One region of the Paenibacillus sp. PvR098 genome, then DNA from elsewhere that is predicted to be linked to it. Evidence: riboswitches for the same ligand, from Rfam matches in the RefSeq annotation. Region 1 holds a riboswitch; the other holds the start of a gene.

Region 1 (4,216 bases):
AATAAGCTCAGCCCTCTCAGGAATCGTCTCATCACCTTGCAAACACATGCCAATGTAATGTTTGACTTCTGAAATCGGCAATCCTGAAATACGAAAGCAATGCACCATTCGCAACCAATCCAGATCATGGTCAGAGAATAAGCGATTGTTTCTGCCGTTTCTCGAAACGAAAGGTATTAATTGTTGGTCATCATAGTAACGGATCGTATGTTTTGTAAGACCAGTTATTTCAGATACATCTTTTACCGTATATTTAGGTTCATGTAATGTCTGATTCAAAATTTCGAAAGCCTACGCAAATTAGCTGATGCTGCGAAAAGCGGTGGAGCTCCTGCGTTACTTCAGATTTTTCATGCAGGTAACAAAGCACTACCGGCTTTAACTCCAAATGGTGAGGTGGTTAGTTCCAGTGCTGTAGAGACTGAAGCTACTGCATTTGCTCCGTCAGTATTACCTAGAGAACTTTCACATGATGAAATAATGGAAGTGATTGATGCCTTTGGACAAACGACCAGACGAGCCATTGAAGCTGGTTTTGATGGTGTTGAAATCCATGGCGCGCACGGATTTTTACTGCAAAACTTCTTCTCTCCTTTCTTCAATAGACGTGAGGATAACTGGGGTGGATCTCTAGAAAGTCGCTTGAGTTTCCCACTGGAAGTCGTTAGGGAAATGAAGAATGTAATCTGGAAGTTCTCCCCAAGTATAAAATTTACACGAATCCGGAATACCATATTTCTTTTCCTTACCCTGCAGATTGGCGAAAAGTTACTGAGGAACGGTATGAAGGTAGCGATGGCTTTTTCCAAATTTCCGCGATATCGTCCGAGGACCGAATTGACGAAGTATGCCGTGCGGAAGCTGTTCATCCCTAGAGACCCTATGGTTCCAGACCCCGAATCCTCATGTTGCGCATCCGAAATCAGGACGGCTGCTTCATTTTCCCGTCGGAGGACCAGCTAGCGGCAATGAACAATCAGGCCGCACTGAAGCTGGACTCTCGGACGTTGGAGCTCTTCGAAATTGAAAGAGTTTATTTTGCTGAGCAAGGCATTGATTGGTGTATTATTACAGAAAATAAAATACCAGATACCCTTGTCAGGAACGTAGAGTGGTTGTCGGAAGCTAAATACATTGAAACTCGACCTGGTGTGGATGAGGAGCTAGTTTCATTAGTCTCAGATGGGTTGTTTGAGGTATTTAAAGAAGATGCAGGTCAAACCTCATTAAGTAAGCTCTTTTTACGAACGGATAAGGAATATATGTTAGAGCTGGTCTGTATTAATGCGCTGAACGTGGCCTCCCAAGCTTTAGTCGAAAATCTCAAGAGGATGAAGTTCTGGATATCGCTACGCTTCCTGAGCGGGTTCGAGTGTTGGTTGATGAGCATTGTGCGTGATACCGCAAATGATGTCGCACTTGATTTGAAAAGTTGTAGCTCTAAAAATAACAATTCCTTGATTCCAAAGGACACTGGGCCCGTTGGAGTCCCACAATGATTGCGGAGTCACGCAATAGCTAAGATTTTGTAAAAAAGGATGCTAATAATAAATCGATGACTTCTCGAGCATTCTTGCTCATTGCGCTTCGCACGCGGTAGACGTCAGAGCACAGCTCCCGACAAGTGCGTCGGTGTGTGCGTGGACTGTTCAGCAATCGTTATAACCGCATTGGGACTTGGAGAAATTTTACTTTCGTTTCATGAATACATCGTTTATACTACATATATCTACAAAATAGTACCTGATTAGACTTTTGGGCAAACCGGTTGAAAAGCCGGGACGCAAAGGCATGGGTCGTCGATTTCCACAGCGAAATACCGATTGCCAGTCTGCATTCTATTTGTGTGTCCCCAATCAAGCCTCCTTGTATAAAGGTGGTTTTTATTTTGTCGATCAAACATCATGAGAAACAGCGAGGTATGAACAAATGAAGAAATCGATGAAGCTGTTGTTATCGCTGCACGCAGCGCTCACCCTCGGAGTGGCAAGCTTGCCCGTACAGAAGGCGTATGCGGACAGTCAAGGGCTAAGCGTCCCGTTCCAGGACGTGAAGTCGCACTGGTCGGCTGACAGCGTTGCTTGGGCGGTCGGCAAAAACATTGTCAGCGGCTATGAGGACGGGACGTTCAAGCCTGATAAACCGGTGACGGAGGCCGAATTTTTGTCCATGCTCATTCATGGCTATAAACCTGATCTCAAAAGCGGTTCTGCCAACTGGGCGGAGCCTTATTATAAGCTGTCCTCGTCGATGAATTATCCCTTGGACGCGCAAGATATCAACGCACACAACGAGCCGATCACGCGTATTCGCGTGGCGGAGCTGATCGCCTCGACGCAAGGCATGCATTATGACGGCGATGACGCCATTCGGTATATGTACGGCAAAGGTCTTGCTCAAGGGGAGGCTAGTCAGCCGACGATAGCCGGGTTTAACGGCTCTAAAACGCTCACGCGTGCTGAAGCCGTGCAGTTCATGAAGAACTTGTCCGAGCACGGATTAGGGGAGCTTCTTGCAAGGCCGGAACAAAGTTCGAATACGAGTGCGCTGCCTTCAATACCTAGCGGAGATACGGATGCCGGTGCAGAAGCCGATCAAACTCAAAGCGGTTCCGTCGTACACACGAATGATCCCGCCGCCGTCGACAATACGCCCGTTTTAAAGCTGGATGATAAGCCTATAACTTTCATAACGAAGCCGGTTATACATGACGGGACCGTGTATTTTCCCATTCAGGAAGTATGTGCTGCGTTTGGGATCGGCTACAAGGAAAATAGCGACGGCAGCGTAACGACGACGAATTATAACGAAACGAACACGTTCAGAGACGGGGATATCGACCGTTTCGTTCATTATAATCCGGAGAGGCCGATTCTCGGAGAAGAAGACATACCCCTCGACGGGGAAAAGCCGATGAAGAAAATAAACGGCGTCTTTATGATGCCTGCAGAATCTTTAGACCACATTTGGTTTGCCGTGAATAATGAAGCGACAAAGTTCGCCGACATGTTGACGGTGACCAACGGCCGAGTGGATAAGCGCGAACTGAAGTTTTATACGTATAAACAATTTGTGCTCAGAGATATGGAAAACATGGACGGTACAAACAGGCAACCGGATAGTACCCTGTTCGTCGACCCTAGTAAAATACACAGATCCATATGGGTGAAGGAGTATGGTTTGCCGAGCTTTGGAACTAGCGTGTACGCCACCTGGAGATGGAACTCCAAGGACAGCCTTTATTATAAATTTAAAGAGATCAAGTTTACCGGGAAAATCGTCAATGGTGTCGCTAAGGGAGCTCTAAGCTTTGAAGGCGATATTACGTATTATCAAGAAAACGATCGCTTAGAGATGTTAAAGCCCGAGGAGCTGCAAGACATAGAACTGCCGTACAAAAACGGCGATATCAAGATGACATGGAACGATGCGTTGAACTTGTTTTCAAAAAACAATATCTATCTTCCTGAGTAACGTTATAGTAAGCAAAAAGAAGCCCACGGCCGGACAGTCGTAGGCTTCTTTTTTTGTACTACGGAGTGACTATAAATATTTCCTTTTATGATACGATGTTACTGTGACACGTAAACAGGTGGGCATTCGGGGCAAGCGCAAATAAACGTTAAGCCCTGAGAATATAATCTGGGCTCCAGATAAAAACTGAAAACAATGATATTTAACCGAATTTCGAAAATATAGGGGTTTGTATAAAATTCGAAGTGGTTATATACTAAGCATATAAGAGTTCACAAGAACTTGTCTACAGAACTCATACATCTTGAAATTTTGTATACTACCTATTACTATTTTTTTTCAAGGAGATAATAAGAATTCTATGATCAATAAACAGTACGTTATAGTTGGCTTAGGCCGTTTTGGTTTCAGCGTGGGCAAACAATTGATAGAGCATGGCCACGAAGTAATTGGTATTGATATAGACGAAGAATTAGTTGACGAAATGAGCGGTGTTCTAACCTATTCGGCCATAGCGGATTGTACGGATGAAGATGCGCTGCGTTCCCTAGGCATTGGAGACTTTGATTGTGCTATTGTTGCTATTGGTGTCAATATACAGGCCAGCATTCTGGCGACAATATTATTGAAAGACCTTGGAGTCAAGCAGGTTATAGCTAAAGCATTGGATGAACTGCACGGAAGAGTTCTTGAGAAGGTAGGGGCGGATCGTGTCATTTATCCGGAACGCGATATGGGGATA
Region 2 (4,216 bases), 670 kb from region 1:
TGAGCAACCTGCTTTTGCTTAGTAGAGGATAAGACTGCTGCTTACGGCGTCAGTTCTGGCGCCTTACGGTGATGCGTGTTCTGTTCAAAAGAATAGGCTAGTTTGAGCAGTGTCGCTTCACTGAAAGCCCGGCCGAAGAAATCCACACCGACTGGCAGTCCTTCAGAAGTAAATCCTGCCGGAACGGTTACCGTTGGCCAGAAGGTAAAGGTGCTGAGCTTAAAGCCTTCACCGATCGACTGGTATTCTTTCATTTGAGTTGGATCAATTTTGACTGGCGGATTAGCTGACGTAGGAAAGATAAGTGCGTCAAGCTGGTTGTCCGCCATCATTTTCAGGACGGCATTTTGCGCATACTTCGTTCTGTAAAGCAAGATATCTTTGTACTCTACCGAATCCAACGACTCGCGGCTGTTACGCTGCTTGAGCATGCCTTCGTTGGAAGGATGGAAGTTACCGTCTTTGATGATTTCATCCAAGGAGCTGTAAGGAGCGCCTTCGCCGAGCGATTTTAAGTAGTTGTTGAAGTCGAATTTAAATTCCCAAGCGCTCAAGCTGCCGTACTTGTTGATTTCGGCAAAATTCGGAATGGTCACGTTGTCTACAATAACGGCTCCGGCTTTCTTCATATCCTCGATCGCTTGGTTCATGACCTTGTTGACTTCCGGATTCGTACCGAACACTTCGCGGACTACACCGATACGGGAGCCTTTCAGACCTTCCTTGTCTAGGTATGCTGTGTAATCAACAGGTACTTGGCCAACGCTCTTTGCTGTCGAAACGTCTTTCGGATCATATCCAACAGTTGCGTTCAGAATCAGAGCAACATCCTCTACGGAACGGGCCATCGGACCGCCTGTATCTTGCGCGTTGGCAAGCGGCGTAATGCCGTCAACACTTGAAAGTCCAACGGTTGGACGAACGCCTACGAGACTATTGAACGAAGATGGAACACGTACGGAACCTCCTGTGTCAGTCCCCAAACCTACTGCAGCAAAATTGGCTGCAATTGCTGCGCCTGTGCCGCCGCTGGAACCACCCGGTACGCGGGTGAGGTCATACGGGTTTAAGGTCTGACCGCCTAGAGAGCTGACCGTCGTATACCCGAACGCGAATTCGTGGAGATTGGACTTGGCCAGAATAATCGCACCGGCATCCTTCAGTTTTTTCACTTGGGTAGCGTCGTCAGGAGCCATAGCGTCTTCCAAGCATTTACACCCGGAAGTAGTGGGCATGTCGACTGTATCGATATTATCCTTCACGATGACCGGGATGCCGTGCAGTGGGCCTCGTGGTCCTTTCTCGGCACGTTCCTTGTCAAGCTGATTCGCTATTTCAATCGCCTGAGGATTCAACGTAAGAATAGAATTCAACGCGGGTCCTTGGTTATCATACTTTTCAATCCGGTTCAAGTATTGCTGAACAAGCTCCTTGGATGTTAGTCGGCCTGATTCCATCGCCTTCTGCATATCCGTAATGGTAGCTTCGGGAAGCGTGAAAGGCAATAAGTGACTGTACACTCGGTTGGCGAGTACGGCTGCGTCCCCGTAAGTGAGCGGTTTGCCGTATCCGAACGATTCGGACGATACGCCGTTCATCAGTCCCGCTTGTCTGACGTTCAAAATCGAAGCCGCATAAGGACTGTTAGCAGGAACATCGGTGTAAACAAATGTTTTCGCATAAGGAGTTTTAATGATTTGATTCAGCACGGAAGCGGATTTTTCACGGGTGAGCGCTCCGTCGGTTTTTGGAGCAGCAACGTCCACAGAGGTTCCGGCGGCTTTGCCTGCGGCATGAAGAGCGTCGATGAAATCTTTCTCCACTACGGAAGAATTGAGCTTGGAGGTTTCCTTGAATACCTCCGGGAGCCAGCTTTGGGCAACGGCTATCGTTACTTCGGAAGACGGGTGAGAAGCGACCTGGATCGGATTAGCTGCAGGAGCAGCATACGCGGCTACAGGAACAAGTGCCAGGGTCGCAGCGGTATAAGTCGATATAAGTGCGTACTTCAATGGTTTCATACTCTACCTCCGTTTATGTAATGTTTATTGACAAAATCCGATTATAGTAGCTTACAAAAGAAATGTAAATAAACAACCAGAAAATTTTGTCGAAATTCATAACATAATTTGTATAAGCGGCCCAAATAAGTCTAATAATCGACAAAAAAATATATTGATTGACAAAATTGATCAAATTAATGTAATTTAATAAGATTGAAATTTGATTCAAAAGACCTAAAACATAATATTTCCTAGTGATAATGGCAAACTTATCCGAAAGGTGAGGGCGCAAAGCTGCGGGTCTAATGCGAAAGCGATGACAGCCGGGTTACCAAAAGGGGTAATAAAGGACCCTGTGTGGTCCTTTTTTTTATTTTTATATTGATGGGAGGCGCATGTTATAAGTTGCCAGATCGTTCACTATCATTGGCAGCTTCATTTGCAAAATAGATATAGTTAAACAGATAAGGTGTAACCAATTCAGAGATCATAAAAATGCCGGAAATGTTGTAGATGGTTGCTTTGCATTAAATATTAACTAACATGGGGGAACAAATGTATGATGAAGATGACAGTCAAAAATCGCCTAATGATTGCTTTTCTTGCGATTTTAATCTTACCATGCTCTGCTATCGGATGGTTTTCTTACCAGGAGGCAAAGAACCAAGTAAGCCAACAAATAGAGCTAAATGCCTATCAAAGTGTTGAAGTTACGAACAATCAAATTAAAGATATCATGGCTTCAAGTCTATCTGATGTCGATTACTTGGCAACTAAACTTGGTGTAAATTCATCTTATCCAGAGATTAGACAAGAATTGGAAACCTTCTTGACAGTGAACCCTGAATTTGAAAACGTACATTTCGCAACCAATACGAAGTTGATGTTTACCTTACCTGAGCTAAAGCTACCCGCGGACTTTGACCCTACGGTACGTCCGTGGTGGATCAAAGCTGTGGGTAGTGCAGGGAAGGCAGTCGTGAACGATGCCATTGCCTCGGCGGATGGGTCGGGTAATGTAGTGGTTATTCAATCAAAAACATCCAGCGATGGCGGAGGTGTTGTAGGCGCGACTTTGAAGCTATCCAAAATGGCTGAACAAGTGAGGAATACCAAAGTTGGGCAAAAGGGCTATGTTGCTATTATGGACAAGGATCGCAAATTCGTTATACACCCGACGGGAAAGCCGGGAACGAAAAGCGAAGATCCATTTATTGAAAAGTTTTACGAAAAAGACAGCGGTATTGTTGAGTATATGTTTAATGGACACCCAAGAAAGTCTATATTTGCCACTAACCCGGAAACCGGTTGGAAAATTATTGGTGTCATTGATGTTACAGAACTTTCGAGTTCCACCCAAGGCATCCTCAATACGACCATCGCCGTCATTGCCATCGCTATTGTGATCGGTATCCTGCTTGTATTTTGGATCGTGCGCTCCATTACTAGGCCGCTTAAAGAATTGATGAGTTCTACGGGGAAAATCGCGGGTGGAGATTTGAGCGAGGAAATCGTTATACGTTCCAAGGATGAACTCGGGGAGTTATCAAACTCCGTCAATCAAATGAGGATCAACCTTCGCCATCTAATTGGGCAAGTCGGTATAAATACGGATCATGTTGCCTCAACTTCGGAACAGTTATCGGCGAGCGCAGAACAGACTAGCAGAGCGACTGAACAAATTTCAATCTCGATTCAAGAGGTCGCGTTAGGCACGGAGAAGCAAGTTTCCAGTGCAACTGAAGCAACTGAAGCAGCTGCAGAAATCTCAAGAGGAATGAATCAGGCGGCATCGTCTATTCAAAACGTTGCAGATTTAACGAGCACTGCGAGCAATAAAGCAAACACTGGAAACACAGTCGTTAGGCAAACGGTTGAGCAAATGAATTTGGTACAACAGTCGGTCAGTCAAACGGCGGGTGTGGTTAACACACTAGGCGAAAAATCCAAGGAAATTGGGCATATCGTTGAATTAATCAAACAAATTGCCAATCAAACGAACTTGTTAGCTCTAAATGCCGCGATTGAAGCTGCACGGGCTGGGGAACATGGGCGAGGGTTTGCTGTAGTAGCTGACGAAGTACGGAAATTAGCTGAGCAATCGGGTGATGCAGCGGCTCAAATTCGTGAACTCATCCAAGAGATTCAAACGGAAGCGGATAAAGCGGTTGAGTCTATGAATGATGGTACATCCATTGTCCAAGAAGGTATTA

The links. Region 1 has a riboswitch for cyclic di-GMP ahead of JOE45_RS13965 (S-layer homology domain-containing protein). Riboswitches for the same ligand answer to the same signal wherever they lie in the genome.
Region 2: another riboswitch for cyclic di-GMP. It lies ahead of JOE45_RS10800 (methyl-accepting chemotaxis protein); the one in region 1 lies ahead of JOE45_RS13965 (S-layer homology domain-containing protein).

What each region holds. Positions count from the first base shown of each region.
Region 1 is NZ_JAFIBU010000001.1:2,822,190-2,826,405, reverse strand. It holds gene JOE45_RS13980 (MerR family transcriptional regulator) at 1-279, opposite strand, end outside; partial or broken gene JOE45_RS13975 (oxidoreductase) at 289-693, shown strand; gene JOE45_RS23575 (TnsA endonuclease C-terminal domain-containing protein) at 969-1,499, shown strand; cyclic di-GMP riboswitch class I at 1,749-1,831, shown strand; gene JOE45_RS13965 (S-layer homology domain-containing protein) at 1,930-3,474, shown strand; partial or broken gene JOE45_RS13960 (potassium channel family protein) at 3,836-4,216, shown strand, end outside.
Region 2 is NZ_JAFIBU010000001.1:2,156,776-2,160,991, reverse strand. It holds gene JOE45_RS10805 (amidase family protein) at 42-2,021, opposite strand; cyclic di-GMP riboswitch class I at 2,256-2,339, shown strand; gene JOE45_RS10800 (methyl-accepting chemotaxis protein) at 2,563-4,216, shown strand, end outside.